Regions from separate parts of the Halomonas sp. BDJS001 genome, predicted to be linked through region 3. Evidence: predicted binding sites of a transcription regulator. Region 3 holds the regulator's gene; each other region holds the start of a gene.
What was found. The regulator FNR, encoded in region 3, switches genes on or off when oxygen is low (the NO sensors DNR and NnrR bind a similar motif). The targets are predictions, from matches to a motif close to TTGATNTANATCAA.
Positions count from the first base shown of each region.

Region 1 (9,769 bases), 1.4 Mb from region 3:
GGGCAAGCTAGCATATTGGGAGGTTTGCATTAGCGTGTTCCTTAAACGAGGTGATAAAAAGTGAGGCAAATGCCTCAAGCCGTGGCGGCGTCGATTGCGCTCGCCGTTTTTGCCCACAGTGCTTCGTCGCACTTGGGGCAGAACTCATGTTCACCCGCCAGGTAGCCATGCACCGGGCAGATCGAAAAGGTGGGTGTCACTGTGAGGTAGGGTAAGCGAAAGTGAGAGAGCGCCGTTTTTACCAGCTTGCGACAGGCGGAGGCCGATGTAATCCGTTCGCGCATATAGAGATGCAATACCGTGCCACCGGTGTAGCGAGTCTGTAAGGGGTCTTGATGGCTCAGTGCCTCAAAGGGATCATCGGTATGGCCCACCGGCAATTGGCTGGAATTGGTGTAGTAGGGCGCCTCGGGTGTACCGGCCTGAAGAATGTCAGGAAAGCGAGTCAGATCCTCCCGGGCAAAGCGGTGAGTGGTGCCCTCTGCAGGAGTAGCTTCAAGGTTATACATATGGCCGGTCTGTTCTTGAAATTCGCGCATCCGCTCCCGGACGTGGTCAAGAAGATCCAGCGCCAGCTGCAGCCCTTGGGCGTCGGCTATATCGCAGCGATCCCCAGTAAAGTTGCGCACCATTTCGTTAAGCCCATTCACACCCAGAGTGGAGAAATGATTACGTAACGTGCCCAGGTAGCGCTGGGTAAAGGGGTAGAGCCCCTGATCCATTAGTTGCTGAATGCGCTCGCGCTTGAGTTCGAGGCTATCGCGCCCGAGCGACAGTAGGCGATCCAGCTCACTGAACAGCCCGGCCCGGTCGCCGGCAAAGCGGTAACCCAGCCGGGCGCAGTTGATCGTCACTACTCCCAACGATCCGGTTTGCTCCGCGCTGCCGAACAGGCCGTTGCCGCGTTTGAGCAGTTCACTTAAATCAAGCTGCAGGCGGCAGCACATGGAACGCACCATGTGGGGTTCCAGATCCGAATTTAGAAAGTTTTGAAAGTAGGGCAGGCCGTACTTGGCGGTCAGTGCGAAGAGCCGCTCGGCGTTGTCGCTTTCCCAGTCGAAATCATGGGTGATGTTATAAGTGGGTATCGGGAAGGTGAACACACGCCCGTGGCGGTCACCGGCCTCCATCACTTCCAAATATGCCCGGTTGATCAAGTCCATTTCAACCTGCAGTTCGCCGTAACTGAACGGCTGCTCCTCTCCACCGATAACCGGTACCTGTTGGCGCAAGTCGTCGGGGCAAACCCAGTCGAAGGTTAGGTTGGTGAAGGGCGTCTGGCTACCCCAGCGCGAAGGCACATTGAGGTTGTAGATGAATTCCTGAAGCGCCTGCTTGACCTGTGCATAGGTGAGGCCGTCCTTGCGCACGTAGGGGGCCAGGTAGGTATCGAAAGAGCTGAAGGCTTGTGCCCCGGCCCACTCGTTCTGCAAGGTGCCAAGAAAATTAACCATTTGCCCGAGGGCACTTGAGAGGTGGCGGGGCGGGTTGCTTTCGGCTCGTCCCGGCACCCCATTGAATCCCTGTAGCAGCAAAGTACGCAGCGACCAGCCGGCGCAATAGCCGCACAGCATATCCAGGTCGTGAATATGCAAATCACCTTCCCTATGAGCTTCCCCCACGGCGTGGGGGTAAATTTCATCGAGCCAGTAGTTGGCTATCAACTTGCCCGAGACGTTGAGGATTAAACCGCCCAATGAATAGCCCTGGTTGGCATTGGCGTGAACACGCCAGTCGGCGCGCTGGAGGTACTCATTGACCGTCGAGGCGACGTCAATATGATGCTTTGCTACCTGAACGCTTGTGGAGCTTTTCACCCAATTCGCCTATATATGCTAGATTTGATAAAAATAAATACTATATGTGGTGTCAAAGGGTAAGCGTTCAGGATTTTGCAATAAATGATCCAGGTCAAAAATGGTGGGGAAAAATAGTAAGGCGTGGTGGCGCCTAGACTATGGCTTTAGCCAATCATCGTGCGGGTGTTATCCATACCCGGTCGGCCATACCAGTAACCGTCGCAGATTTCAGCATCCACCAGTGATAAAGGGTCGGGCGTAGCTAACCTGCCGAGGCGGGCCTGGTCGAAAGCGGTGACCACTTCGGCCATGCCTTCTGCCCGTGGGCTGAGACGTGCCACTGATACCCCCATATCCGCCATGACCGTCAGTTCATGGCGCAGGTCCTGGCAGGCGCTGGAAAGGGTTTGAATACCGTTCAGGGTAAAAACATCCCGGGACTCTTGTGAACGTAGCACCAAGCCTTCGGGGTATTTTTGGCAGACGAACTTGCAGCGGTCTTTGGGTGTTTGGTGGCGCCGGGCGGTAAAACAGCGTGACGACCAGGCCAAGGGGAGATGCCCGTAGGCGAATACTTCACATGGGTGGGGAACACCTGCCTGGTGGCAGTCGTGAATAAGCTTGGTTAAGTCTTGCTGTGACATTTCCACCGGCGCTTGCCAGCGCTTCATTCCAGCACGTGCCATGACGCCCAGTGTCGCCGGGTTGTAGAGGTTGAGCGCAGCACCGGCGATAAAAGGCAGTCCGGCACTGGAGAGTCGTTGCAGGGCGCTTTGGTCATTGGCCTCGACGATAAAATCACCGTTGTCACACAGCTTGCGCAAGTCACGCAGGTCGGCTTCGGACTCGATCAGTGTCTGGCTGGCGAGTACTACCTGCTTGCCCGCCTGGGTGAGCTCGCGCCCAATGCCTAGCCAGTCGTCCAGTTTCATATCGCGGCGCCGCGAGCAGACGGTTTCGCCCAGAGTAATAATCTCTACCGGCCAGTCGGCTGCCTCGCGGTAGAAGTCGGCGTAGCGTTGCCGAGTCCAGTAAAAAAGCACCGGCCCGAGGGAGAGTTGAAGAGGGCCGGTTGATGAGGTCGGTGATGCGGGAGGTATGGTGTTCGGCATAGTAGGCTCCTATTTCCAGCGGCGCTCGTAGGCGCCTAGGGTAGTGATGGCACCTTCGGAAAGCTCGGCAAGGCCGGCCATCCAGGCGGGGTCTGGATCAAAGCGCTCAGGCTGAGCCTCTAAGCGGTTGAGCGCCTGACGCCAGATCCCGGCCACTTTAGAGACATAGGCGGGGCTGCGCTGACGACCTTCAATTTTGACGGCGCTAATACCCAGGTCGCGCAGCTCCGGCAATAGCTCCAGGGTATTGAGGCTGGTGGGTTCTTCGATGGCGTGATAGGTCTCGCCCGCCACCTCGAAGCGACCCTTGCATAGGGTGGGGTAGCCCGCGCGCTCGCCTTCGGCGTAGCGGTCGATAAGAACATTGTTAAGGCGCGACTCTAAGCCATCAGGCGTTTCTTCCCAACGGACATGGGCCGCTGGCGAGCAGACGCCCCGGGTATTGGGCGATTCGCCGGTCAGGTAGGAGGAGAGATAGCAGCGTCCTTCGGCCATGATGCACAGGCTGCCGAAAGCGAACACCTCCAGTTCTACCGGTGTTTGCTTTGCCAGGTCGCGTACCTGAGTGATTGACAGTACCCGTGGCAGTACGGCGCGCTTGATGCCGAAATGCTGGTGGTAAAAGCGAAGCGCTTCATGGCTGGTCGCCGAACCCTGCACTGAAAGGTGCCGCGAGATCTCGGGGTGATGGCGAGTAGCGTAGTCGAGCAGTCCCATATCGGCGAGAATCAGCGCATCCACGCCCAGTTCGGCGGCCTGATCCACGGCCCGAGTCCAGTGTTGCCAGCCATCGGGCTGGGGATAGGTATTAATGGCGCAAAAAACGCGTTTGCCATGTCGGTGGGCGTAATCGATCCCCTCGCGGGCACGTTTGTCGGTAAAGTTTAGCCCGGCGAATTGCCGTGCGTTGGTGATGTTCTGGAAACCGAAATAGACAGCGTCGGCACCTTCATCTACAGCGCGCTTGAGGGCGGGCAGGTTGCCAGCGGGACATACAAGCTCCATAGCGAGACTCCTTGCGGGAAAAGTCCGAGCATTTTAGTCACCTATTTTTTGTCGGCTTTTGACACAGGTCATATCGGGGTGGCTTTCAAAAGAGGATAACGCTGCAGAGTAGGCAAGCTGGATGCAGGCAGTTTTTAAAACGTATATTGTATGAATATTAACCAATGCTTGCTGCACCCACTTCCAGAGATCTTTTTCAGAGACCTCTTTTAGAGCCCCTTTTCAGAGACTTTTTTCTATCATGCAAGATGAACTGCTCTTCAATCGCCCCCTGGTAGAGAAATATGACCGCCCAGGCCCGCGGTACACTTCTTATCCCACTGCGCCCCAGTTTCATGCTGCGTTTGCCGAGAATGATTACCGTAGCGCCGCCGAGCGCAGTAATCGGGTCGCAGTACCCAAGCCGCTTTCGGTCTATGTGCATATCCCGTTCTGCAAAAGCCTGTGCTACTACTGCGCCTGCAACAAAATCATTACTCATAATACCGAGCGAGCCGCCGAATACCTCCAGTGGTTAAAACAGGAGATACGTGTTCAGGGAGCGCTGTTCGATACCACCCGGCAAATGACCCAATTACATTTGGGCGGCGGCACCCCAACCTACTTAAGCAACGCCCAGCTAAGCGAACTGATGGCGGCGCTAGACGAAGCTTTTCACTTCGCTGCACCTGAAGAGCGCGAATTCTCGCTGGAGGTAGACCCCCGCACCGTGACCCCCGAACAGGTGTACGAGCTCTACACGCTGGGCTTCAATCGGTTGAGCTTCGGGGTTCAGGACTTCGATCACGACGTGCAGCAAGCGGTCAATCGCGTCCAGAGTGAAGAGCAGGTGGTATCCCTGGTCAAGGCTGCCCGCGAGGCGGGGTTTGAATCGGTCAGCGTTGACCTGATCTACGGTCTACCACTGCAGACAGTGGCGAGTTTCGATACGACGCTAACCAAGATTATTGACCTGCAACCGGATCGCATTGCCGCTTATAGCTACGCCCATCTGCCCGAACTGTTTAAAGCTCAGCGGCTAATTCGCCCCGAAGACATGCCGCCACCCGAGCGCAAGCTGGAGCTGCTGGAGCTTACGATTAACCGCCTGACGGCCGCAGGGTATGTCTACATCGGCATGGATCACTTCGCCCTTCCGAATGACGAGCTGAGCCTGGCCCGGCAAAATGGCACTCTGCAGCGCAATTTTCAGGGTTACTCTACCCACGCCGACTGCGACATGATTGGGCTGGGCATTACCTCGATTGGCAAGGTGGGCGATACCTATAGCCAAAACGTCAAGGAAACTGCCCAGTATCAGCATCGCTTGGATGAAGGGCGTTTACCGGTCTTCCGTGGCTATCGCCTTAGCGATGACGACCGCCTGCGCCGCGATGTCATTAATACTCTGATGTGTCACGGCCGACTTGAATTTGCCGCTATCGAGGCCCGGCACAACATCGATTTTCGCAGCTACTTCGCGAGTGCCTTGGCGAGCCTCGAAGAGATGGCGGACGACGGACTAATTGCTTTGCGCGACCATGAAATCGAGGTGCTGCCTTCAGGGCGATTGATGATCCGCAATCTGGCCATGGCGTTCGACGCCTACCTGAAACCAACGGAAAACCGTTATTCGCGCACGGTGTAATTTCAACAGCGCCAACCGTCTATTCCTTTACGTTGGCCGCTCTATCACCTTGGGGGTAGATAGGGTGTATATGGAGGTAATCACGCAGTAATTCGCTTGTCGATCACGCAGAATCCACTCCATGGAACCCGCACTGTCGGGTATGCAAATTTCCGAGGAGCCTGGAGATCGACCATGAGTCACTTCATAGATCGGCTGAATTTCTTCCGCAAGTCCCGCGAGCCTTTTGCCAACGAACACGGTGAACTACGCAGCGAATCCCGTCAGTGGGAAGATAGTTATCGTGCCCGCTGGCAACACGACAAGGTAGTACGCAGTACCCACGGGGTGAACTGCACCGGCTCCTGTAGCTGGAAGATCTACGTTAAGAACGGTTTGGTTACCTGGGAAACCCAGCAGACTGACTACCCCCGTACCCGCCCCGACCTGCCTAACCATGAACCGCGTGGCTGCCCCCGCGGTGCCAGCTACTCCTGGTATCTGTACAGCGCCAATCGCCTGAAGTATCCATTAGTGCGCAAGCCGCTGCTGGCGCTATGGCGCGAAGCGCTCAAGGCTAACCCAGACCCGGTAGATGCCTGGGCATCTATTGTCGAAGACCCCGCCAAAACCAAACAGTACAAGCGTGCTCGCGGCATGGGCGGCTTCGTTCGCGGTAACTGGGACGAGCTCAACGAGCTGGTCGCTGCCTCTAACGTTTACACCGCCAAGCAGTATGGCCCTGACCGGATCATTGGCTTCTCGCCGATTCCTGCCATGTCGATGGTCAGCTACGCCGCGGGTAGTCGCTACCTCTCGCTGATTGGCGGCGTCTGCATGAGCTTCTACGACTGGTATTGCGACTTGCCCCCAGCCTCACCGATGACCTGGGGCGAGCAGACCGACGTACCTGAGTCTGCTGACTGGTACAACTCCGGCTACATTATTGCCTGGGGCTCCAACGTGCCCCAGACGCGTACCCCGGACGCCCACTTCTTTACCGAAGTACGTTACAAGGGTACCAAGACGGTCTCGATCACCCCGGATTATGCCGAAGTCTCCAAACTTACCGACGAGTGGCTTTCCGCCAAACAGGGCACCGATGCCGCCCTGGCGATGGCCATGGGCCATGTCATCCTCAAGGAATTCCACCTTGAGAACCCCAGTGCTTACTTTACTGATTATGTGCGCCGCTATACCGACATGCCGTTCCTGGTAGAACTGGAAGCGCGGGAAGATGGCAGCTTCGCACCGGGTCGCCAACTGCGTGCGAGTGATTTTGATGCTGCCCTGGGCCAGGAAAACAACCCTGAGTGGAAAACCGTCGCCTGGGACGAAACCCGTGACCAGCTGGTGGTACCACGCGGTTCCATCGGTTTCCGCTGGGGCGAAACTGGCGACGAAGTGGGCAAGTGGAACCTGGAATCGCTGGACGCCGCAGGCACTGAAATCAAGCCGTTACTAAGCCTGGCCAACCACCACGATAGCGTCGCGCGCGTGGCGTTCCCTTACTTCGGCGGTATCGAGCACGAGCACTTTGAGCACGTTAAAGGGGCGGGTGTCGGCGCGGCTGACGACCTGCTGTTCCACAATTTGCCCGCCAAACGCTTGAAGAGAGCCGATGGCAGCGAAATGCTGGCGGTCACCGTTTTTGATCTTATGTGTGCCAACTACGGTATCGATCGTGGCTTTGTCGGCGACGGCGAAGATGATGGCGCCACCTCGTTTGACCAGATTCGCCCCTATACCCCCGCGTGGCAGGAAAAAATCACCGGTGTCCCTGCAGAGCAGTGCACCCGCATTGCCCGTGAATTTGCCGACAACGCCCATAAAACCAACGGCCGTAGCATGATCATCGTCGGTGCCGGTATGAACCACTGGTACCACATGGACATGAACTACCGCGGCCTGATCAACATGCTGGTCATGTGCGGCTGTATCGGCCAAAGCGGTGGCGGCTGGGCCCACTATGTGGGGCAGGAAAAACTGCGTCCGCAGACTGGCTGGACGCCTTTGGCCTTTGGCCTCGACTGGCAGCGCCCGCCGCGCCATATGAACTCTACTTCCTTCTTCTATAGTCACTCCTCCCAGTGGCGCTACGAAAAGCTCGAGATTAAAGAAATTCTTTCGCCGTTGGCCAAGGCTGAGGATTACCCCGGTAGCCTGATTGACTTTAACGTGCGTGCTGAGCGCATGGGCTGGCTGCCGTCAGCACCACAACTGGACACTAACCCGCTGCGCCTGGCCAAAAAAGCCGAAGCCGCGGGTATGTCCACTGCCGACTATGCCGTTCAGCAGCTCAAGAGCGGTGAACTGCGCTTTGCCGCGGAAGACCCGGATGCACCAGAGAACTTCCCGCGCAATATGTTCATCTGGCGCTCAAACCTGCTGGGTAGTTCCGGTAAGGGCCATGAGTACATGCTCAAGTACCTGCTGGGTACTCGCCACGGTATTCAGGGTAAAGATCTGGGCGACTTCGGCGGCCAGAAGCCCGAAGAAGTGGTATGGCGTGACGAGGCGCCGGAAGGCAAGCTCGACCTGCTGGTGACGCTGGATTTCCGCATGTCCACCACCTGCCTCTACTCGGATATCGTGCTGCCTACGGCGACCTGGTATGAGAAGGACGACCTTAACACTTCTGACATGCACCCCTTTATTCACCCCTTGACTGCCGCCACCGACCCGGCCTGGGAATCGCGCAGCGACTGGGATATTTACAAGGGTATTGCCAAGGCTTTCTCCAAGGTGTGTGTAGGCCACCTGGGCGAAGAGACCGACCTGGTCACGCTGCCGATGCAGCACGACTCGCCAGGAGAATTGGCCCAGCCGGCGGTGATGGATTGGAAGAAGGGCGAATGCGCGCCGATTCCCGGCAAGACCATGCCATCGCTGATTGAGGTCAAGCGCAACTATCCCGAAACCTATGAGCGCTTCACCTCCGTAGGGCCGCTGCTGGAAAGTATCGGTAACGGCGGCAAGGGCATCGCTTGGAATACCGATGCTGAAGTCGAGCTGCTGGGCAAACTCAATCATCGCAAGCTGGATGGCCCGCATAAGGGGCGTCCATTGATCGACAGCGCCATCGATGCCGCCGAGATGATTCTGACCCTGGCACCGGAAACCAACGGCGCCGTGGCAGTAAAAGCGTGGGATGCACTCTCCAAAATTACCGGGCGTGACCACACCCACCTGGCGAGACCTAAGTTTGATGAGAAAATTCGCTTCCGCGATATCGTCGCCCAGCCACGCAAGATTATCTCAAGCCCGACCTGGTCTGGCCTTGAGGATGAGCATGTCTCCTATAACGCCGGTTACACCAACGTTCACGAGCTGATCCCTTGGCGCACCGTGAGTGGTCGTCAGCAGTTCTATCAGGATCATGCCTGGATGCGCGCTTTCGGTGAAAGCCTGCTGGTCTATCGTCCTCCCATCGATACCAAGGCGGCCAAAGGCTTCCAGCTTCCCGCCGACAACGGCTTCAAGAGCAAGGCGCTGAACTTCCTCACGCCGCACCAGAAGTGGGGCATCCACTCCACTTACTCGGACAACCTGCTGATGTTGACGCTTAACCGAGGCGGCCCGGTGGTGTGGCTCTCCGAGGCGGACGCGGCAGATATCGATATTGAGGACAACGACTGGATCGAGGTCTACAACGCCAACGGCTCGATTGCTGCGCGAGCAGTGGTCAGCCAGCGGGTCAAGGCGGGCATGGTGATGATGTACCACGCCCAGGAGCGCAACGTGAACGTCCCCGGCTCTGAGGTCACCGGCACGCGGGGCGGTATTCACAACTCGGTCACCCGTGTCTGCCCCAAGCCAACCCATATGATCGGCGGCTACGCGCAGCTCTCTTACAGTTTTAATTATTACGGCACCGTCGGCTCAAACCGCGATGAGTTCGTGTTAGTGCGCAAGATGAAACACGTTGACTGGCTGGATGGTGAAGGCAATGACAGTGTTCAGAAGAACAGTGCTCAGGAGGCCGTGAAATGAAAATTCGTTCCCAGGTAGGCATGGTTCTCAACCTTGATAAGTGTATTGGTTGCCACACCTGTTCGGTGACCTGCAAAAATGTCTGGACCAGTCGCGAAGGTATGGAGTACGCCTGGTTCAACAATGTCGAGACCAAGCCCGGTATCGGCTATCCCAAAGAGTGGGAGAACCAGGCCAAGTGGAAGGGCGGATGGATGCGCCGTAACGACGGTCGGATTGAACCGCGTATTGGTGGCAAATGGCGGGTGCTGGCG
Region 1 is NZ_CP110535.1:2,294,000-2,303,768, forward strand. It holds gene nrdD (anaerobic ribonucleoside-triphosphate reductase) at 1-30, opposite strand, end outside; gene OM794_RS10505 (ribonucleoside triphosphate reductase) at 75-1,817, opposite strand; gene OM794_RS10510 (U32 family peptidase) at 1,964-2,911, opposite strand; gene ubiU (ubiquinone anaerobic biosynthesis protein UbiU) at 2,921-3,916, opposite strand; gene hemN (oxygen-independent coproporphyrinogen III oxidase) at 4,158-5,543, shown strand; gene OM794_RS10525 (nitrate reductase subunit alpha) at 5,718-9,515, shown strand; gene narH (nitrate reductase subunit beta) at 9,512-9,769, shown strand, end outside.
Region 1: OM794_RS10505 (ribonucleoside triphosphate reductase) is a predicted target of FNR. The motif match lies at 1,902-1,915, and genes of this name have one in related genera.

Region 2 (9,769 bases), 1.4 Mb from region 3:
TCGCTCTTTCCTGGCACGTTGTGCAAGATCACGAAGAGACTCGCGATAAGAGGTTAACTCTTTGAGATAGCGACGGCGGAAGCCACTCCAGTCGAGTGAGCCATTATGAAACGCTTTGCGAAGTTCGCTGCTTGGGGCGACCTCCTTGCGCCATTCATCGATTTTGGCTTCCTCCTTGGACACCCCGCGCGGCCAGATACCGTCGACGAGGACACGATAACCATCCTGGTTGTGAGGTGCATCGTAGGCACGTTTTAATGCAATATTCATCGTTACCTCGCAAGTCAATGAATGTCCTTTTAAGCCTAGCTAGTTAGTCGATCCCTCTCTACTTCAACCTTAGTAAGCCCAGACAATAGCCATCAGCAAGCCCCATGCCAGCACCCCGGCGGCCATAACGGTGTAAGTAGCAGACATCGTTGTTACGTCATTCGCTGAGCGTTTACACAGAGCCTGCAGCCCGTGGTAGACCAAACTGCAAGAGATGCCCAGTGCCACCAGTACTACCAGCGCATTGAACAACAGGCTGGGAATCAGCAGAGCGGTCGCTGCTGACCAAAGTGGTAAAGGTGCCAGGGCTGCCAACAGATAAGCGTCGTGGTAGCTAATTGAGAGATCACGATCGCTATTGACCACCGCGTGAATTAGCCAGCCCATTACAAAGAAGGTGAGCAGCTCGGCCAGGAACAGAATGGTCGTGATGAAGCGCCACTGCCGGTCAGCGAAACCCGGAGCGAAGATATCCCCGTAGTGTGTACCCGCGTAATAGAGCATCACGGGGGGTAACAACGACATGGGCAGCACGATGCACCAGGCCAGAGTGGCGATTGAAGGATGGCGTTGCTGGAGGTCTTTCCATCCCGCTAAATGGGTAAAGGGCAGTTGAATAATGGTTAGAGGGTTCATTGTCTAGCCTCGCAGTCAGTTGTGATCATTGTGAGATCAAAATATCATGTCGTGATATTATATTCAGAATTAAGGCTAGTTTGTATTTTGTCAAGTGTGAATCTTGATTCCCTCTGTTTTAAGAGTGTGCAACCCATATCAGCAGCAGTGGTACATGCCCGTGTGAAATCTGAGAAGTCATAGCATCAGCCTACCTCTAGAACGACTATGTCCTGGTGAAAATCGCACAGAGTGGTTAGGTACTATTAAGAAACCCAGCCGCGTTCTGGCTCGAATTAATTCGTAATCTTAAATTTACCAAGGGTATCGCTCTTGCCAAAAATTGACCTGTGGCAATGTTGCTAGAGGGATTCTTCTGCTAATCTTAAAAATGTAAATAATATGCATCTTAATAAACGCATGCCTTTTGGCTTCCCAGCCGAAGGTTGGATCTGACTAGCAAGGGAGTATGGCTTATGGCTGATGGTCTCACTAAATCAGCGGCCCGCAATATTTTCTACGGTGGTTCGCTGTTCTTCTTCCTGCTATTTGCCGCGCTAACGGCTCATAGTCATTGGTACATGGTCAACGTTTCCACGGATAGCGAAACCCTCACCGATTCCGTGAAACATGGTAAAGAAGTGTGGGAAAAAAGTATGTGCATCAACTGCCATAGCATCATGGGGGAAGGCGCCTACTTTGCTCCTGAACTGGGTAACGTCTGGGAGCGTTATGGCGGCCACAAAAATCCTGAGGCCGCTCGAGCAGGTATTAATGCCTGGATCCGCGCCCAGCCATTGGGGATCGAAGGTCGCCGTCAGATGCCCTCCTATGACTTTAGCGAAGAGGAGATGAACTCGTTAATCGACTTCCTAGAGTGGACCGATAGCATCGACGACCAGGACTGGCCCCCACATCCTGCTGGCTGAAACAAGCAGCCGAAGGATGAATCAAGGAGAACCGTACAATGAAATATGAAACCCAAAAGGTTGCTTTACCCTTTTTTATGGTGGCCATGGCGCTATTTACGCTACAAATAGTCTTCGGGCTGCTGGCTGCCGCTGTCTATGCTTGGCCCAACTTCATGGCTGAAGTGATGCCCTTTCACATCATGCGTGTCAGCCATACCAATCTGTTGATTGTGTGGCTGTTGATCGGTTTTATGGGCTGTACCTACTATTTAATGCCAGAGGAAGCCGAACAGGAAATTCACAGTCCTAATCTGGCGTATATCCAGCTGGCGATCTTCGCTTTTGCTGGCGCTGCTGCGCTGGTTGGCTACCAGTTCGGAATCCATGAAGGTCGAGAATTTCTTGAGCAACCTTTCTGGGTGAAAATACTCATCACCATTTCTTTCCTTATGTTTCTTTTCAATACCAGCATGACGCTGCTGAAGGGCCGCAAGACCGCTATCAACCTGGTGTTAATGCTGGGGCTTTGGCTAGCGGCAGTATTTTGGTTATTCGCTTTCTACAACCCGACCAACCTGGCGGTAGATAAACTCTACTGGTGGTGGGTGGTTCACCTCTGGGTGGAAGGCGTATGGGAGTTGATCATGGCTTCCTTGCTGGGTTATCTGCTGATTAAAATGACCGGCGTTGATCGCGAAGTGATCGAGAAATGGCTCTATATCATTGTTGGGCTGGCGCTATTCTCTGGCCTGCTGGGCACCGGGCACCACTACTACTGGATTGGCGCACCTGGCTACTGGCAGCCCATCGGCAGTATCTTCTCGACGCTTGAAGTGGCGCCGTTCTTCGCCATGGTGGTCTTCGCCTTTACCATGTTCTGGAAGGGCAGCCGTAACCACCCTAATAAAGCGGCCATGCTATGGGCCCTAGGCTGCCCAACCATTGCCTTTTTCGGCGCGGGTGTGTGGGGCTTTATGCATACCCTCTCGTTCGTGAATTACTACAGTCATGGTACTCAGGTAACCGCCGCTCATGGCCATCTAGCTTTCTATGGTGCCTATGTGATGCTGATTCTTGGCGTGATTACCTACGCCATGCCGCAGATCCGCCGTGTGCAGCCTTATAACCAAGTGCTGAACATGTGGGGCTTCTGGATCGTCACCAGTGCCATGTGCTTTATGACCTTTACCCTGACCTTCGCCGGGGTCGTGCAGACTCACTTGCAGCGCGTCTTGGGTATGAATTACATGGAAGTACAGGATCAATTAGGCCTGTTCTATCTTATGCGTCTGGGCGCTGGTGTGGCCGTGGCAGTGGGGGCGATCTTGTTGCTCTACTCCTTCTTCGGGCCCGCGCGTGAGCAGGTGCCCGCCGGCGGCACACAAATTACCGCTGGGGCAGGCTCGGCCTGAACTTAACGGCCCTGCGGGGTCGTTTTTGCTTCTTTTATTTATTTTCCGGCAATGGAGTCTTCCCATGCCTCTCTCTTCTGTCGCTAATCCTATCGATGAGCGTGAAATACCTTTCTACGAGAATGTCGGCAACGAATGCGCTATGTTTGAGCACGCCTTTCGTCAACGTTTGCCGCTGTTACTTAAAGGCCCCACCGGGTGTGGTAAAACACGTTTTGTTAGCCATATGGCCGCTAAGCTGGGCCGTCCACTATTCACTGTTTCATGTCACGACGACCTGACTTCAGCCGACCTTACAGGCCGCTATCTGTTGCAGGTCGGTGAGACCCGCTGGGTCGATGGCCCGCTTACTCGAGCAGTGCGCGAAGGGGGTATCTGCTATCTCGATGAGGTGGTGGAGGCGCGTAAAGATGTCACCGTGGTGCTTCACCCGCTCACCGATGACCGCCGACTACTTCCGTTGGAACGTACCGGGGAGCTGCTCCAAGCGCCGGATGACTTCATGCTAGTGGTGTCTTATAACCCCGGCTATCAGCATATTCTCAAGTCGCTAAAACCGAGTACCCGCCAGCGCTTCCTGGCCATGTCATTTGATTTTCCACCACCCAAAGTCGAGCGCGATATTGTCGCGCGGGAGAGTGGTTTGTCCGGTGAGCAGTGCGCCGCGCTGGTCAATCTTGCCGCCAGTCTGCGGGCCATGAAGGGGCAGGATTTAGAAGAGGGTGTTTCCACTCGCCTGTTGGTTTACTGCGCTACCCTGATTGCTGCCGGGGTGCCCATTTTGGAAGCTGCCCGGGCTACTTTAGTGGAGCCGCTGAGTGATGACGCAGATGTTCAGGAAGGGCTGATGGAAGCCATTCACGCAACCTTTGGGTGAGGGCAGGGCATGCTTGATTTTCTTGAAGTCGAGGAGTTTGTAGGCCGCCATTGGCACCGTTGGGCTTCCAGTGCGGCAAGCTACCCAGACCATCCCGAAGCCGCAGTGCGCCTTGAAACGCTGCGACCTATGCTCGGCGTCTTTTTCCGCGCCGGAGGGGGCGAGGCGGGTATCGATGTTGCTGCTATTGCGGGGCGTAGTTCGTCGCATCGCTTATCCTTACGTCAAAGGCTTGGGCTTGATGAGGAGGTGCTCGATCAAGCACGCCGTGACGAAGAAAGCCTGTTGTTACCACCACGCATTGCCCTGTTCGCCGAGGCTTCCCTGAACCGGGATCTCTACCTTTGGCTGGTAGCGTATCTGGCGATGACCCGGCATGTGCACGTCGTCGACGATCCGCTACAGCAAGACCTTCTCCAACTGCGTGAAGTAAACCGGGCGACTCGGGCAGTGTTGGCCCACTTCCCTGGGCTCGCTCAGCGTCACGCCAGGTTATGTCAGGCATTGCTGGCCATTCGCCCCCAGCGCAAGCGCTTGCCGCCGATGGAAGCAGCGCTTGAATCCGTTCTTTGTGCCCTGCTGGGAGAAACACCGCCCGAGGCTGGCTGGGCCGAAGTGATGCATATCGCCATCCTCAATGAGCTCCTGCCTTTGGACAAGTTTCATGCGCCGCGTGGATACCGGCCGCCACTGCCGGTGCCGCTATGGGGGCAAGCCGTTGCCCTGGGTACCCATAAACAAGCACGAACCGAGCAGGAAGATGATGAGGCACCGATTCCAGGGAAGAATTCGCCACAAGATGATCACGGTAAACGTAAGGCTGACCGGCGCGAGCAGGATCAGGCCGACCGCGATGACTCTTTAATGCTCAATGCATCCGAAAAGATGCTTTCCTGGGCCGAAATGGTCAATCTCAATCGTCATGTAGAGGATGAAGACGATGATGAGGCCAAACAGGCGGCCGATCAGATTGATGAAATTGTGCTCAGTGCTAACCGTAAGAAGGCGGCTTCCAAGTTAAAGCTTGATCTTGATCTGGCGCCCGGTGAGGTGAGTGGGGGAAGGCTGCGTGGGCGCCAAACCTATCCGGAATGGAATCATCGCAAGCAAATCTATATGCCTGACCACTGTGTGGTACACAGCGATGTGCAGAGCGAGGAGGGGGAGAACTGGCAGCCGGATGAAACGACAAAACGGCGCATTCGCCGAGTCCGCCGCGAGTTTGAAGCACTTAGGCCGCGTCGTGAGACGCTACGTGGCCAGCTGGATGGCAGCGAGCTGGATATGGACGCCGTCATTCGCTCCCGCTGTGATCTGGCGGCGACCGGTGAAGCCAGCGACCGTCTCTATCAAGCTAGCCGCACTCAGGCGAGGGATTTGGCGGTTTCGATCCTGGTCGATGTATCTCTTTCCACTGAGGCTTGGCTGGAAGACCGGCGGGTGCTGGATGTGGCCAAAGAGGCGTTGCTGGTCTTGGGCCATGGCCTTGCAGGGTGCGGCGATGACTATGCCATTCACAGCTTTACCTCTCACCGCCGTCACCGCGTTTGGGTCAATACGCTGAAAAGTTTCGATGAGCCAATGGGCGAGCGGGTGTCACGGCGGATTGCAGCGCTCAAACCAGGCCACTACACGCGTATGGGGCCCGCTATTCGGCACCTTTCCAAAGCGCTTGCCAAACGGCCCAATCGGCACCGGTTACTGCTACTGCTGACCGACGGTAAGCCTAACGATACCGACTATTATGAAGGGCGTTATGGTATAGAGGACACGCGCAAAGCGGTACTTGAAGCGCGACGGGAAGAAGTGCGCGTGTTCGGGGTAACGATTGACCGGGAGGCGGGGCGCTATATTCCTCATCTGTTCGGGCGAGGTGGATACGCCATTGTCCAGCGGCCGGAGCATCTCTCCCTGGCCCTGCCGAGTATCTACCGCCAGATTATTGCTTCCTAAGGAGGTTTTCCATGTCTCGCCAGCGCTTCGTCGTGGCAATTAGCCTGTGGTTTTTGGTCGCGTTAGGCGTCATTGTGCCACTGGTGTGGCTTATCAATAACCGTGATTGGGGCGTGGCGCTAATGCTGCTAGTCCCTTTTATCGTTTACGGCCTGATGCGCCTGGGCCGTCTGCTGGAGGCCTGGGCCAATACAGCGCATCGGTCTTCGGTGGCTTCGGGCTCTGATTCCACGCTGCGCTGAAAGCCACTTTGATTATCCTGTTATGTTAAAGCGACCGACCAGATAGCCTGAGGCAATCAGCGCTAGCGTTAACAGCGTTAGTCCAATAAAAACCCCCTGCCAGGCTGAGGTAGCGGCGCGCAAGTTTAAATAGACCATTAGCACACGGTGGGCTTTGAAGCCGGTCGCTATCAGTACCAGGGCGGCTGACCATAAAGGAAGCGCCTGCCAGTCGGTGGTCTGATCTAGCCGAGCGGAAACCATGGATACCACGGTGAGCGCCATTAATAAGGCCCAGGTAATGAGCAAGCGTCGCGTACCGGGGAGTGCTGTCATTGCTACCTCAGGATTATCTAAGCAGATAAATCAGCGGATAGAGCAAAATCCATATCAAGTCCACCATATGCCAGAAGGCCGCCGCCGTTTCTACGTTCTCGGTAGAGGTGCGCCAGCTCACTAAGCCTAGTAGCGCTAAACCGAACACAACGTGAGCAAAATGGAATGCGGTTAAGCCATAGTAAAAACCGAAAAAGACGTTGGTTTCCGGCGTTAACCCGGCAGCAAACTTGTCAGCGTACTCAATGCTTTTAAGGGCACAGAAGACCAAACCCAGCAGCATAGCAGCACCTAGCCACTGTCGGCTGCGCCGAAGTTGCTGGGCGCTTATTGCCTCCACGGCAAAGGCAACGCATAGCCCGCTGGTTAGCAACACCAGCGTATTGATGCCGCCCAACACAGGGTCGAGCTGTTGTTGTGAGGCATTGAAAAGGGCGGGGTTAAGGGCGCGCTGGGCGGCGTAAAGCGCAAAGAAAGCGGTGAAAACCAGCATTTCGCTAAGAATCAGCACCCACATCAAGGGATTGCCGGGTAACGCCGATAATGGCCCCCATCCGGGGTTGGGCAGATCGCGACTCATTACCCCTCCAAGCGTTGAGTGTTACACCGGGGTAATAGCATCCCAGCATACTGGCATACACTTTCTGTACAGCGCTTGGTTTTATTCGACGGCTTGAACCATAAAGTCAACGGCCGATTTCACTTCTTCGTCGCTAAGATTCATGCTTCCGCCTTTGGGCGGCATAGCATTGAACCCCGTGAGCGAGTGCTCATAAAGCGTCTCGATGCCTTTTGCGATACGCGGTTCCCACGCTTCGGCATCACCCTTGATAGGCGCGCCAGCAGCCCCTGTCATGTGGCAGGCCATGCAGGCCTGGTTATAAACCGCCTCGCCATCAGATTCTGCCTGAGCGGCGGCTGAAAACGCCAGGGCAGCACCCGCGACGATAAGGGCAGCAGACAATGATTTCATCATGGTTCTCCTCACATTCTAACGGTCGAAGGCGCTGGAGAAATCGCCAGCACCACTATGATTCCAGGCGGATGCTCAAATGCGCATCTCTTAGCCAGTGCGCTCATCAATAACAGTTAATTTAAGAAATATTTTATATGCATCTTAATGTCGGCGCAATATTTAGTCTTCCTTGATACATATCAGCACTCTTCGCCAGAGCAACGCTTAGCATCAGTCGCCAAGTGTGAACCGCTGATGTCTCTTACCACGGAGTATTTGTTATGTTGTTGCTGCCCTCGGCTTTTTCCCTGCCCGCTTTTTCCATTTCTCCGCCTGTTACCGCTCATCAAATGATTCGTACGCTTGATCCGCGGGTTCCTTTTGCCATCAAGCGACGTCTTGTGGAGCCCTTGCTCAACCGTACCTTCGCTATACCGCTCGCAGAGGGAGAGTTTGACGCGGTGGAAGGTCGACGCATTAGTCTCACCATTGCGGATTTAGGCGTGACACTCAGCCTGACGCTTAAATCCCAGCGCTTGCTATTATGCCGCGAGAAGGGCGAGGCAACTATTCGTGGGGGCTGGCGTGAATTTCTCTGTTTGGCCACGCGTCGCGAAGATCCCGACAGCCTGTTTTTTCAGCGTCGCTTAATCATTGAAGGGGATACGGAACTGGGGTTGACGCTCAAGAACCTACTTGACGGCTGTGAGGAAGGCCTTGCCCAGGGGCGATTGGGGGAGTTGCTGGTGGGCCTGGAACGCTTGGCGCGCAGGGAGTGACTTGCTCGTAAGCTCAGCCTTTTAGCTGTTATCAATCGGCCCCGGTAGTGTGCCGGGGCCGCCCACTATTAGGCTGCGTTGAGTGGGCGAGACGGCCCAAAATGCTCAAAGTGGCGACGATCCTCGTCGACACCCAGTTCAGACAGCGCACTATTAATCGCTGTCATGAATCCTTGGGGGCCGACGAAGTAGCAGCGCGCCTTAAGATCAGGCAGGTAGTGAGCTAATAAGCTGCGGTCGATACGACCAATATGTTCGGCTTCGTTGCCGCGCTCATGAATGCGGACAGCCTTAAGACGTTGAGGATACTCGCTCTTCAGCGCCTCTAATTCGCCTTTAAAGGCCTGGTGGTCGGCATCCAGAGCCGCATGTAGATAGATGACTTGCCGCCCAAGGGACAAGGCATGTCTTGCCATGGGGAGCAGGGGCGTTTGCCCAACGCCGCCGCTGGCAAGCAGCAGTGGTTCGTCACCTTCAATCAGCGTGAGGTCACCTGCTGGCGGTAGCAGTTCCAAGGTGTCGCCGGGTTGTAAGACATCGTGGAAGTGGCGGCTGACTTGGCCCTGTTCTTCGCGTTTGATCGAGATTCGATAGCTTTGACCATTTGGCGTGTCTGAGAGGCTGTAATGCCGATAAACCAGCTCGCCATTAATGGTTAGGCGTACACCGATATACTGACCTGGCTCATGCTCAGCCACACGACCTCCATCCTCTGGCTCAAGGATAAAAGAGCGAATTAAAGCACTTTCCTGCTGGGTACTGGCAATCTTGAAACGGCGTGTGCCGCGCCATCCGCCCGGGCGCTGCTCAAATTCACGATAGCGCTGGTCTTCGAGGTCAATTAACAAGGCGGCAAGCTCGTTATATAGGGCGCCCCACGCATCGGCGATTTCCGGGGTGACAGCATCACCCAGCACTTCGCCAATCGCTGCCAGCAGGCATTCACCGACAATAGGGTACTGCTCGGGAAGAATGCCTAGCGAGACGTGTTTACTGACCACAATATCCAAAGTAGCCCGCGCCTGAGCTGGATTACCGCGTAGTTGCACATAGGCCAACACGGCGTTGGCCAGGGCACGGGGCTGACCACCGCTTTGCTGATGAACCTCATTAAAGAGGGGCTTTACCTCTGGGTAACGGGTAAACATCAGCGGATAGAAGCGCTGTGTAATTGCATTCAGGTGTTCGGCCACGACGGGAGCTGTCGCGTTGATCAGCTTTTCCTGCTCATGTGTTAGCACGGGTAATACCTCAATCGTTAAGATTCATTACACATGCATCTTAACGTCAAAAACTATAAATACCAACCAGGAAGGCGCCTTGTTATGGAGAGGGGCTGCTAGCTATTTGAATAACAAGGCCTTAATACAGTGCAAAAGCGCTTGGTATCGAGCGACGATGAAGCTTATCTGAGTCTATAAGATGCATTTTTGATACTTG
Region 2 is NZ_CP110535.1:2,280,845-2,290,613, forward strand. It holds gene OM794_RS10420 (DUF488 domain-containing protein) at 1-270, opposite strand, end outside; gene OM794_RS10425 (YIP1 family protein) at 340-906, opposite strand; gene OM794_RS10430 (c-type cytochrome) at 1,362-1,814, shown strand; gene OM794_RS10435 (cbb3-type cytochrome c oxidase subunit I) at 1,853-3,208, shown strand; gene OM794_RS10440 (CbbQ/NirQ/NorQ/GpvN family protein) at 3,273-4,085, shown strand; gene OM794_RS10445 (nitric oxide reductase activation protein NorD) at 4,095-6,038, shown strand; gene OM794_RS10450 (hypothetical protein) at 6,050-6,280, shown strand; gene OM794_RS10455 (cytochrome C oxidase subunit IV family protein) at 6,293-6,595, opposite strand; gene OM794_RS10460 (cytochrome c oxidase subunit 3 family protein) at 6,609-7,175, opposite strand; gene OM794_RS10465 (c-type cytochrome) at 7,257-7,568, opposite strand; gene ubiT (ubiquinone anaerobic biosynthesis accessory factor UbiT) at 7,832-8,329, shown strand; gene hmpA (NO-inducible flavohemoprotein) at 8,398-9,570, opposite strand.
Region 2: ubiT (ubiquinone anaerobic biosynthesis accessory factor UbiT) is a predicted target of FNR. The motif match lies at 7,741-7,754, and genes of this name have one in related genera.

Region 3 (9,769 bases):
ACCAGGCTGGCAAAGGCGGCCAGCGACTGGGTCTTGCCGTAACGGGAGGCAATAAAGTCGGCAATGGAGGTAACGTTTTGATGCTTGGCGACGCGAATCATTTTGGCCAGCACCGGCCAGAAGAGCAGAAACGTCAAAATCGGCCCGACGAAGATGCTCGCAAATGACCAGCCCGCGGTGGCGGCTTGGCCAACTGCGCCGTAAAACGTCCACGAGGTACAGTAAATAGCCAGCGCCAGGCTATAGATGATCGGACGCCGACGGGTGGCGCCATGGGTACGCGCGCGGCGATCTCCGTACCAAGCGATGCCGAATAGAACGGCAATGTAGAGTAACGAAACCGCTACCAGTAGCCCGCCGTGAAACATGCCTTTCTCCCCGCCAGAGTGTGCGACCCACTAAACGTTCGCTAATAAAAAGGCTTTATTCTAGGCGAAGTGGAGGGGTCTATACGACCATTCCCTCGGCTTGTTTATATCACTGGCTTTTTTTATCTATTGATTAGGCTATGCGCAAACGTTGTTGAGTAGCGGTGACGTTTCACGCAGGGTGCGAATCTCTTCCAGAATGGGTTCACGGGTGTCGTCATCCAGCGGTACCAACTCGCGGTTATCACAATTGAGTAAGTAGGGCTGGGTGATCAAAATATCGGTGTGGTGGCGTTCAAACTGATAAAGGATAAATTCTGCCAGGCGGGCGCCATCCTGCTCACTCATGCGAATGCTGTCACTATCGATCATGCTGAACTTGGTGGTCATGGGAATGAAAAAGGTCCATGGACGCCATATCGCCGTGCTACGTTCGGTGGAAATGACCGTAGCGGTCTCAGGAAGCTGCGCCTGCTTATGCTCAAACCAGCTGTACTCGACCTGGATTTGATAACCCAGCATGCCCAGTCCACCACACACCGGTACGATCCACTTGGGGAGCCGCTTACCGCTCAGTGACCGAAGTATTAAGCCAATCCCTGCCGCCGCAAGACCGGCAAAAACCGCGGCGATCAAATGCCATATCATAAAATATCCTTTTAAAAAGCCGTTTATAAAAGCTATCTATAAAAGCCATCGGGCCTCCCTAAGGAAGCCCGATGGTTAGGTCACTCCTAAGCGACATCACAACAGTGCGATAAGCCGCCCGGATGGATTATGACTTAATGGTCGATCGCCATACCAGCACCTTTCGGATAGCGAACGCTCTCCACCAGATCCTGAATTTCCTGCGGCGGTGCAGCGGTCACTCGGGATACCGCAAAGGCAACGGCGAAGTTGATCATCGCGCCTACGGCACCGAAGGAGAGCGGCGAAATACCGAAGATCCAGTTATCCGGCGTGTTGGCCAGCATGTTAGTGCCTGGTACGAAGAACCAACCCAGGTAGGTGAAGATGTACAGCAGCGTGCAAATCAAGCCCGCCAGCATACCGGCAATTGCACCTGAGTTGTTCATTCGCTTGGAGAAGATACCCATCATGAGCGCTGGGAAGAGCGAGGCGCCAGCGATACCAAAGGCCAACGCCACCGTTTGTGCCGCAAACCCAGGCGGATTAAGCCCCAGGTAGGTGGCCAGTAGTATCGCGCCACCCATGGAGATTCGTGCTGCCAGCATCTCGCCTTTTTCGGTGATCTTGGGGTTGATCATGGTTTTGATCAAATCGTGACTGACCGCGGAAGAAATTGCCAACAGCAAGCCTGCTGCGGTAGAGAGTGCCGCCGCAATACCACCGGCTGCGATCAAACCAATAACCCAGCCGGGAAGATTGGCAATCTCCGGGTTGGCGAGTACCAGGATATCGTTATTAACGGTCAGTTCGTTGCCTTCCCAGCCACGATCAGAGTAGTCGGCAGCATCATTATACATCTGAATACGGCCGTCATTGTTGAGATCATTGAAGCTGATCAGGCCCGTTTCTTCCCATGTACGCACCCAGTCTGGGCGCTCTTCGTAGAGAATCGGGTTTCGCGCAGCCTCTTCGTAGTTCTCAACCTGCCCCGCCATTTCGGGGTAGACGGTGGTTGCCAGGTTTAAGCGAGCCATCGAACCAACGGCTGGCGCGGTCAGGTAAAGCAGGGCGATGAACACCAGCGCCCAACCGGCAGACCAACGCGCATCAGCGACTTTCGGTACCGTGAAGAAGCGGATGATAACGTGGGGTAGACCGGCAGTACCGACCATCAGCGACAGGGTGAACAGCACCATGTTGAGCTTGTTGTCCACATCGGCGGTGTAATCCTGGAAGCCAAGAGCGGTCACCACGTCATCCAATTTAGCCAGCAGCGGAACGCCGGATTCAGTATGTGTGCTGAACATACCGAACATCGGGATCGGGTTGCCGGTTAATTGGAAGGCAATAAACACCGCAGGAATGGTGTAAGCGATGATTAGAACGATGTACTGAGCTACCTGTGTGTAGGTAATGCCTTTCATACCACCAAATACGGCGTAGAGGAAAACGATCAGCGCGGCTAACCAGATACCCCAGGTGTTGCTGACTTCAAGGAAGCGTGAGAACGCCACGCCCGCACCGGTCATTTGACCGATAACGTAGGTAACCGACGCTACAATCAAGCACACGATCGCAACCAGGCGAGCGGTGTTGCTGTAGAAGCGGTCACCGATGAAGTCAGGCACGGTGAACTTACCAAACTTACGCAGGTAAGGGGCTAACAGCATCGCCAGGATAACGTAGCCACCGGTCCAACCCATCAGGAAGGTGGAGTTGGCGTAGCCACCAGAGGCCAGCAAACCCGCCATGGAAATAAACGACGCCGCTGACATCCAGTCCGCCGCGGTAGCCATACCGTTGGTGATAGGGTGTACCCCACCCCCCGCGACATAGAAGTCTTTCGTTGAGCCGGCGCGCGCCCAGATCGCAATGCCTATATATAAGGCAAAGGAGGCGCCGACGAACAGTAAGTTAATTGCAAACTGGCTCATACCGGCTTACTCCCCAAGGCCAAATTTTTGATCGAGCTTATTCATCTTCCAGGCGTAGAAGAAGATCAGCACGATAAACGTTAGGATTGAGCCCTGTTGTGCAAACCAGAAGCCAAGGTCAGTGCCGCCAACCGGGATACCAGCGAGCAGCGGGCGAAAGAGGATAGCGCATCCGTAAGAAACAAATGCCCAAACGGCCAGGCATCCGAAAATTAAGCGGACGTTTGCTTTCCAGTATTCAGCAGCATTGGTTTTGTCGTCTGCCATTGTGTTGCTCTCCACTTGTGATTTTTAAGGTTGGGAAAGTTCACGAGGAATAGCGTGTGACCCATCAGGGCAATCGCACGTCTAAAGCCACTCAATCGTTAGGAGTGGTGAGTCAGTTCCTGTTGGCACGTCACCTTATTATTCGATATGAAATGTCGAGTTAGTTAGTGACGTGCGATTACCCTGCATGACTCATTGTTAATACTGGGCAATAAACGTCAAAAAATAAATCCCAGACTTTGGTATCAATAAACATCGAAATGGTTGTTAATGCACTGCATGCTGTTGAAAATATGGCTTTTTAAGCACTTTTTAAGCGAAATTCGAAGGCGTTTTCAGAGCTATGGGACGATAGTCTAGTAAGCAAATTAAAGCCGTTATTGGCTACTTTAAATAGATGTATTGAGTTTCGCGTGAAGCATGGTTAGCAAAAGCCGATACTTTGGTCGTGTATCAAAAGTCGCTTCGACTTTAGCGTGATAGCTAAAGGTATAACAACGTTCTACTTGCTACTTTGGAAGTGAATCCTTTATACCCGTACAGCCACCTTCATATAATAACCGATAAGCTATTTGGAAGCGCTGGAGTGACGCCTTCGTTATGAATCAGTATCAAGCAGAGCCATTTTTAATACGACTTACATACTCTTTAGTTCGCCTTTAGTTGAACGAGGTTAAACCCCATGGTCGATGTGGATCTATCCCAGCTGCCGTTTACGCTTCTTGACGATGAGGGGCGTGATCACATTCGCCGTGGCATTGACCTTGCCTATTTTGATCGTGACGAAATCATTCTAGAGACTGGCCAAGCGGGGGAGTTTGTCTTTCTGATTCATAAAGGCGAAGTGGCTGAAATCGACCCTACGCTACCCTCATCCACCTCACGTATTGGCCACTATACGGCGGGGGATCTCTTCGGCGCGATCAGTATTCTCAATGGAAAAAGCCGTTATCGGTTTAAGGCTGAGCAGGAGTGCCTCTGTTATCTACTGCCCAAGGCTCTTTTTCAGCAGCTGTGCCGCCACTACCCCGATTTCAGTAACTTCTTTCGCCAGTCGCTGACCCATAAGGCTCGCCTGCTGACCGAAAAGCGCGCCGAGGGGGGCGTCACCATGGCGGGCTTTATGCTGGCCAAGGTGAGTGAGTGTATGCGCGAGCCGCTGCTGATGGCGGCAGCAACCGATATTGCCAGCGCGGTAAAACAGCTCAATGAGAGCCACGCCGACAGCCTGCTGGTAGAGACCCAGGATAGGCTGGGTATGGTAACCAAAACCGATCTGCTCAACGCAGTAGTGTTGAAAGGCAGCGCAGTAACGTCAGCAGTGGATGAAGTCGCCCACTTTAACTTGGTGACCGCCACGCCGGATCAGTACTTATTTGAAGTCTTGGTACTGATGACCCGCCATAAAGTGGCGCGGGTGGTCGTGATGGAGCAGAACGCCTTGAAGGGCGTGGTCGAGCTCACCGATGTGCTTAGCTTCTTCTCAAGTCGCAGCTACGTGGTGAGCCTGCAGGTAGAGCAAGCAAGCAGTTTAGAGGCGCTTTCGGCAGCCAGTCAGCGTACGCCGGAGCTGGTCAAAGCGCTGATGGCCCAGGGCGTTAAGCTGCGCTTTGCGATGGATCTGCTAGCGGCACTAAACGGCCGGATTATTAGCAAAGCCTGGGAGTTCACTATCGATAAGCGCTATCACGAGCAGAGCTGCATGATGGTGATGGGCAGCGAAGGGCGTGGTGAGCAGATTCTAAAAACGGATCAGGATAACGGCTTGATCCTGGCCGATGAAGCCCAGTGGCCCGATCTGGCAAGCCATATGCAGACGCTCACGGATACGCTGATTCAGCTGGGCTATCCGCCGTGCCCGGGCAATATTATGGTATCGAATCCTGTGTGGGTGGCGACGGTATCGCAGTGGAAGGGCAATATTGCCAAGTGGGCCAGGGAGCGCGATGGCGACAGCCTGATGAAGCTGGCGATTATGCTCGATGCCCACGCAGTGGCGGGTAACCCAAGCCTGCTTGAAAGTGTTCGTGATGAGCTGTTTGAACGCTGTTCGAGCGATGAGCTGCTGCTCTCCTATTTCGCCCGCACGGCGCTGCGTTTCTCGACCCCGCTGACGCTGTTTGGCTCGCTGAAAAAGCCTCAGCACGGTATCGATATTAAGAAAGGTGGCATCTTTCCGATTGTTCACGGTGTGCGCACCATGGCGCTTGAACGGCGGATTAAAGCTACCTCAACCTTTGACCGCCTGGATGCGCTAGCGGCGGATGGTCGCCTGGATCGTCGTTTTGCAGAGGATCTGGGGGAGGCCCTGGCGCTGTTTTCTGAGCTGCGTCTTAAACAACAGCTTAACGCGTTGGAAACGTCTTCGGACACAAAAGAAGCTAACTCCCAAAACGGCAGTCGCGCTAATCGCGTTGTCGTGCAAAACCTCTCTTCCCTGGAGCGCGACCTTCTGCGCGAAGCGATGCATATTGTCAAAGACTTTAAGCAGCGGCTTTCCCATCGTTATCATTTGGAGTATTCGTGAGCGGAATGCGGCTGTTAGATCGACACGTAGCGCTATTTAGCGGTTCATTGCGCACCTTGTTGCGCCGCGAAAGTGATCGTCGGCGTTGTGCAGACTCTCCCTATGCCTGGCTGTTTCAACCTTATATGGGCGAGGAGCTGGTAGCACTCGCCTGTACGACAGCGCCCACGTCGTCATCGCCGGTGATCAGCTTGGCTGCGGTGGCGCTAAGCCAGCAGCAGGTACGAACCAGCCGCGCTTTTGTGATGACGCTAGGCAATACGAAACAGCCCGAGAGCGCGACGCTGCGCCGTCATCATTTGCTGTGCGAGGCCGGGGAGGTGCAGCCGCCAAGCAGCGCTAACTTGAGCGCGTTAGTGGAATTTATCGGCAATCGACCCATAGTGGGCTGGCAGTTGGAGCAGCGTATTGGGGCGTTGAATACACTGCTTACCAAGCGGCTAAATTTTGCTCTGCCCAATGCCCAAGTCGATGTGGCGAGACTGCATCAGCGCCAACTGCGGCGACTGCATCCCCAGGTAGAAGCGCCCAGCAGCTTCACCCAGGCGTTGGCATGCTGGCAGGTGCCCGCCATGGGCGTGCAGAGCGTACTGGGCGAGGCCACCGCCAGCGCACTGCTGTATATGCGCCTGCAGCGTGTTATGGCACAGGCTGCTTAGGGAGGAGCCACGAGTAGTTGGGTCAAGGCGAAGAGTGTTGTTAGAATAGCCCCCAATTATTTCTGTGTAGCACCTCTTCTCTTCACCATACCCTCGGCAGTGCCTATACCATGCAATCTCTTGATCACTTTGATCCTGCTCACCTTGATACAGTTGTAGCCACCCCAGCTAACGCTGAGCAAAACCAGCCAGAGCTGGCTGATGCCAAGCAGAAGCGTGAATTTAACAAGCTGCAAAAGCGTCTGCGCCGGGAAGTGGGCAATGCGATTATTGATTACCAAATGATCAATGAAGGCGACCGCGTGATGGTGTGCCTATCCGGCGGCAAGGACAGCTACACCATGCTGGAGATTCTGCGCAACTTGCAGCGCAATGCGCCGGTTAATTTTTCACTGGTGGCGGTCAATCTGGATCAGAAGCAGCCGGGTTTTCCCGAACACGTGCTGCCTGCCTATCTGGATAAGCTGGGCGTGGAGTACCATATTGTCGAGCGCGATACCTATTCGGTGGTGAAGGAGAAGACCCCAGAAGGCAAAACCACCTGCGCGCTCTGTTCACGGCTGCGGCGTGGCTCGCTGTATGGGTTTGCCGAAGAGATTGGCGCCAATAAGATTGCTCTTGGCCATCATCGGGAAGATATCCTCGAAACCCTGTTTCTGAATATGTTCTTCGGCGGCAACCTGAAAGCGATGCCGCCCAAGCTGTTATCCGATGATGGAAAAAATATCGTTATTCGCCCATTGGCTTACTGCAAAGAGGCTGATATTGCTGAATTTTCGCGGTTGATGGAATTCCCGATCATCCCCTGCAACCTCTGCGGCTCACAGCCCAATATGCAGCGTCAGGTGGTCAAAGAGATGCTCGCCGAGTGGGACAAAAAGTTTCCGGGCCGCCTGGAAAGCATGTTTAAAGCGGTGACCAATATTGCGCCCTCCCAGTTGGCAGACCGCAGCCTGTTTGATTTTGAAGGCTTAGAGGCCAAACAGGCGGAACTGCTGGCAGGGCGCATCCAGGCCTTTAACGTCAGCTAACCGTTTGCTCTTCCTCTTCAGCGAGGGTAATCAAGCGCGGCATGTCGAGAATATTGACCTCTCGCCCGGAAACCGCTACCACGTTCTGCTGCTGAAAGCGGCTTAAAATGCGGCTGACGGTTTCCACTGCTAAGCCCAGGTAGTTGCCAATATCGGCTCTGGGCATTGAGAGGCGAAAACTATAGGGTGAGTAGCCCCGGCGACGAAAACGATCCGAGAGCGTAATCAGGAAGCTCGCCAGCCGCTGATCCGCGGTTTTACGCGACAGCAGACGCATCATACGACGATCATCACGTAACTCTTTGCTCATGCTGCGATACAGCTGGCCACGTAGCTCAGGGATCTCTTCCGAGAGTAGATCCAGACGGTCAAAAGGGATCTCGCAGACGGTGGTGGTTTCCAGTGCAATAACGCTACCGGGGTAGTGCTCTTCGTCAATGCCATCCAGTCCCACCAGTTCACTGGGCAGGTAGAAGTTTGTCAACTGTTCGCTGCCGTTACCTTCAGCGGTGATCTGTTTCAAACTCCCTGAACGCACCGCGTAAACGCTGGTGAAAGTGTCACCTTGGCGAAACAGAGGCTCGCCTTTTTTCAGCGGCGCACGGCGGCGAATAATCGCATCGAACTGCCCCATATCGTCCAACTCAAGGGCAAGCGGCAGGCACAGCGAGCTAAGGCTGCAGGTTTGGCAGCGCGCTTCGTGGAGTAGCGAGCGCCGGCTGCTCATGGGTTCCAACATACGATGCTCCTTGAGTGGGTCAGGGTAAAATTAGTAAATTCTTACTTATTGTAGTGGCGTTAGCATGCCTGCAATAAGATGATTAGACAATCTTAGAGTAGCGCTGTCCCGTTTGCCCAGAAAGATGGGCATCGAACGCCATGGCTAAATGGCGAATAAGCAGCCGCCCCATGGGCGTGGCAATAAGTTGATCACCTCTACGGATGATTAGGCCATCTTGCTCGGCGCCCTGTAAACGTTCCAGCGCGGGTGCAAAATAGCGGGGGGCATCAATGTTCCAGCGCTGGCTGACCGCCGCCAGATCAATGCCCATATCGCACATCAGCCGCTCAATCACATCCCGGCGGATTAGGTCGTCGTCACTCAGCCGCACGCCGCGTACGGTGGCAAGCTTGCCTTGATCCAACGCCGCTTCATAGCGCGCCAGGTCGCTAGGGTTCTGCGCATAGACGTCATCGATGCGCGAAATTGCCGAAACGCCAAGCCCGATTAAATCGCACTGGGCGTGGCTGGAGTAGCCTTGGAAGTTGCGCTGTAGCGAACCGTCGCGCTGGGCAATGGCCAGGCTATCGTCAGGGCGGGCAAAGTGATCCATGCCGATATGCACGTAGCCTGCCGCGGTAAGCATCTCGATGGTGGCGCGCAGAATTGCCAATTTCTCTTCGCCACCCGGCAAGTCGTCGACGTTAATACGCCGCTGGGGGGCAAATCGCTCCGGCATGTGCGCGTAATTAAACACGGAAAGACGCGCGGGGTTGAGGTCAATTACCTGGCGAAGCGTATTCGCAAAGCTCTTTTCTGTCTGAAACGGTAACCCGTAAATAAGATCAATATTGAGCGAGCGAAAGCCCAGGCGGTGCGCCTCCTCCATCAGCGTTTCGGTAAGTACCCGAGGCTGAATGCGGTTAATCGCTTTCTGCACCAGCGGGCTTAAATCCTGCACGCCCAGACTAATACGGTTAAAGCCTAACGACTGTAGGTGACGCAGGGTAAACACATCCGCTTCGCGAGGGTCTATCTCAATGGCGTAATCGCGATCAGCAGACGATGAAAGGCCAAAACGGGCGTCCAGGCGATCAATCAGGTCACCCATCTGATTCAAGCTGAGAAAGGTCGGCGTACCGCCACCCCAGTGCAATTGCTCCACTGGTCGTGAGGTATTCAAGTGGCGGGCAGTCAGCACCATCTCGCGGTCTAGCCGGGCTATATAAGGCTCGGCCAGAGCGGTGTTCTTGGTGGCGATTTTGTTACACGCGCAGTAGAAGCAGATCTTGCGGCAGAAGGGTACGTGAACATACAGTGAGAGTGAACGCTTACTGGCATTGCTACGCTCCAGCGCCTGGGTCAGGTCGTCAGGCGTAAACTGGTCGTGAAACGACAGAGCCGTAGGGTAGGAAGTATAGCGCGGGCCGCTAGTGTCGTAGCGGCGCAGCAAGGCTTCATCCCATACCGGCTGCATAGGAGTGGCGGCTGCCGCAGATGCAATGGGCAAGGCAGCGGGGGCATGAACGGGCATGAAGGGGCACTCCGACGTTAGGAAATGCCGCTAGACTAACCCCCAGAGTGGGGGGAAACGTTGAGCCACGTCATACTAATGGAGGTTGTGTGCCGAAA
Region 3 is NZ_CP110535.1:3,673,841-3,683,609, reverse strand. It holds gene OM794_RS17190 (NahK/ErcS family hybrid sensor histidine kinase/response regulator) at 1-368, opposite strand, end outside; gene OM794_RS17185 (hypothetical protein) at 507-1,016, opposite strand; gene OM794_RS17180 (sodium:solute symporter family protein) at 1,151-2,932, opposite strand; gene OM794_RS17175 (DUF4212 domain-containing protein) at 2,939-3,199, opposite strand; gene OM794_RS17170 (DUF294 nucleotidyltransferase-like domain-containing protein) at 3,882-5,726, shown strand; gene OM794_RS17165 (DNA polymerase III subunit epsilon) at 5,732-6,385, shown strand; gene ttcA (tRNA 2-thiocytidine(32) synthetase TtcA) at 6,496-7,416, shown strand; gene fnr (fumarate/nitrate reduction transcriptional regulator Fnr) at 7,409-8,155, opposite strand; gene hemN (oxygen-independent coproporphyrinogen III oxidase) at 8,238-9,671, opposite strand; gene OM794_RS17145 (sulfite exporter TauE/SafE family protein) at 9,747-9,769, opposite strand, start outside.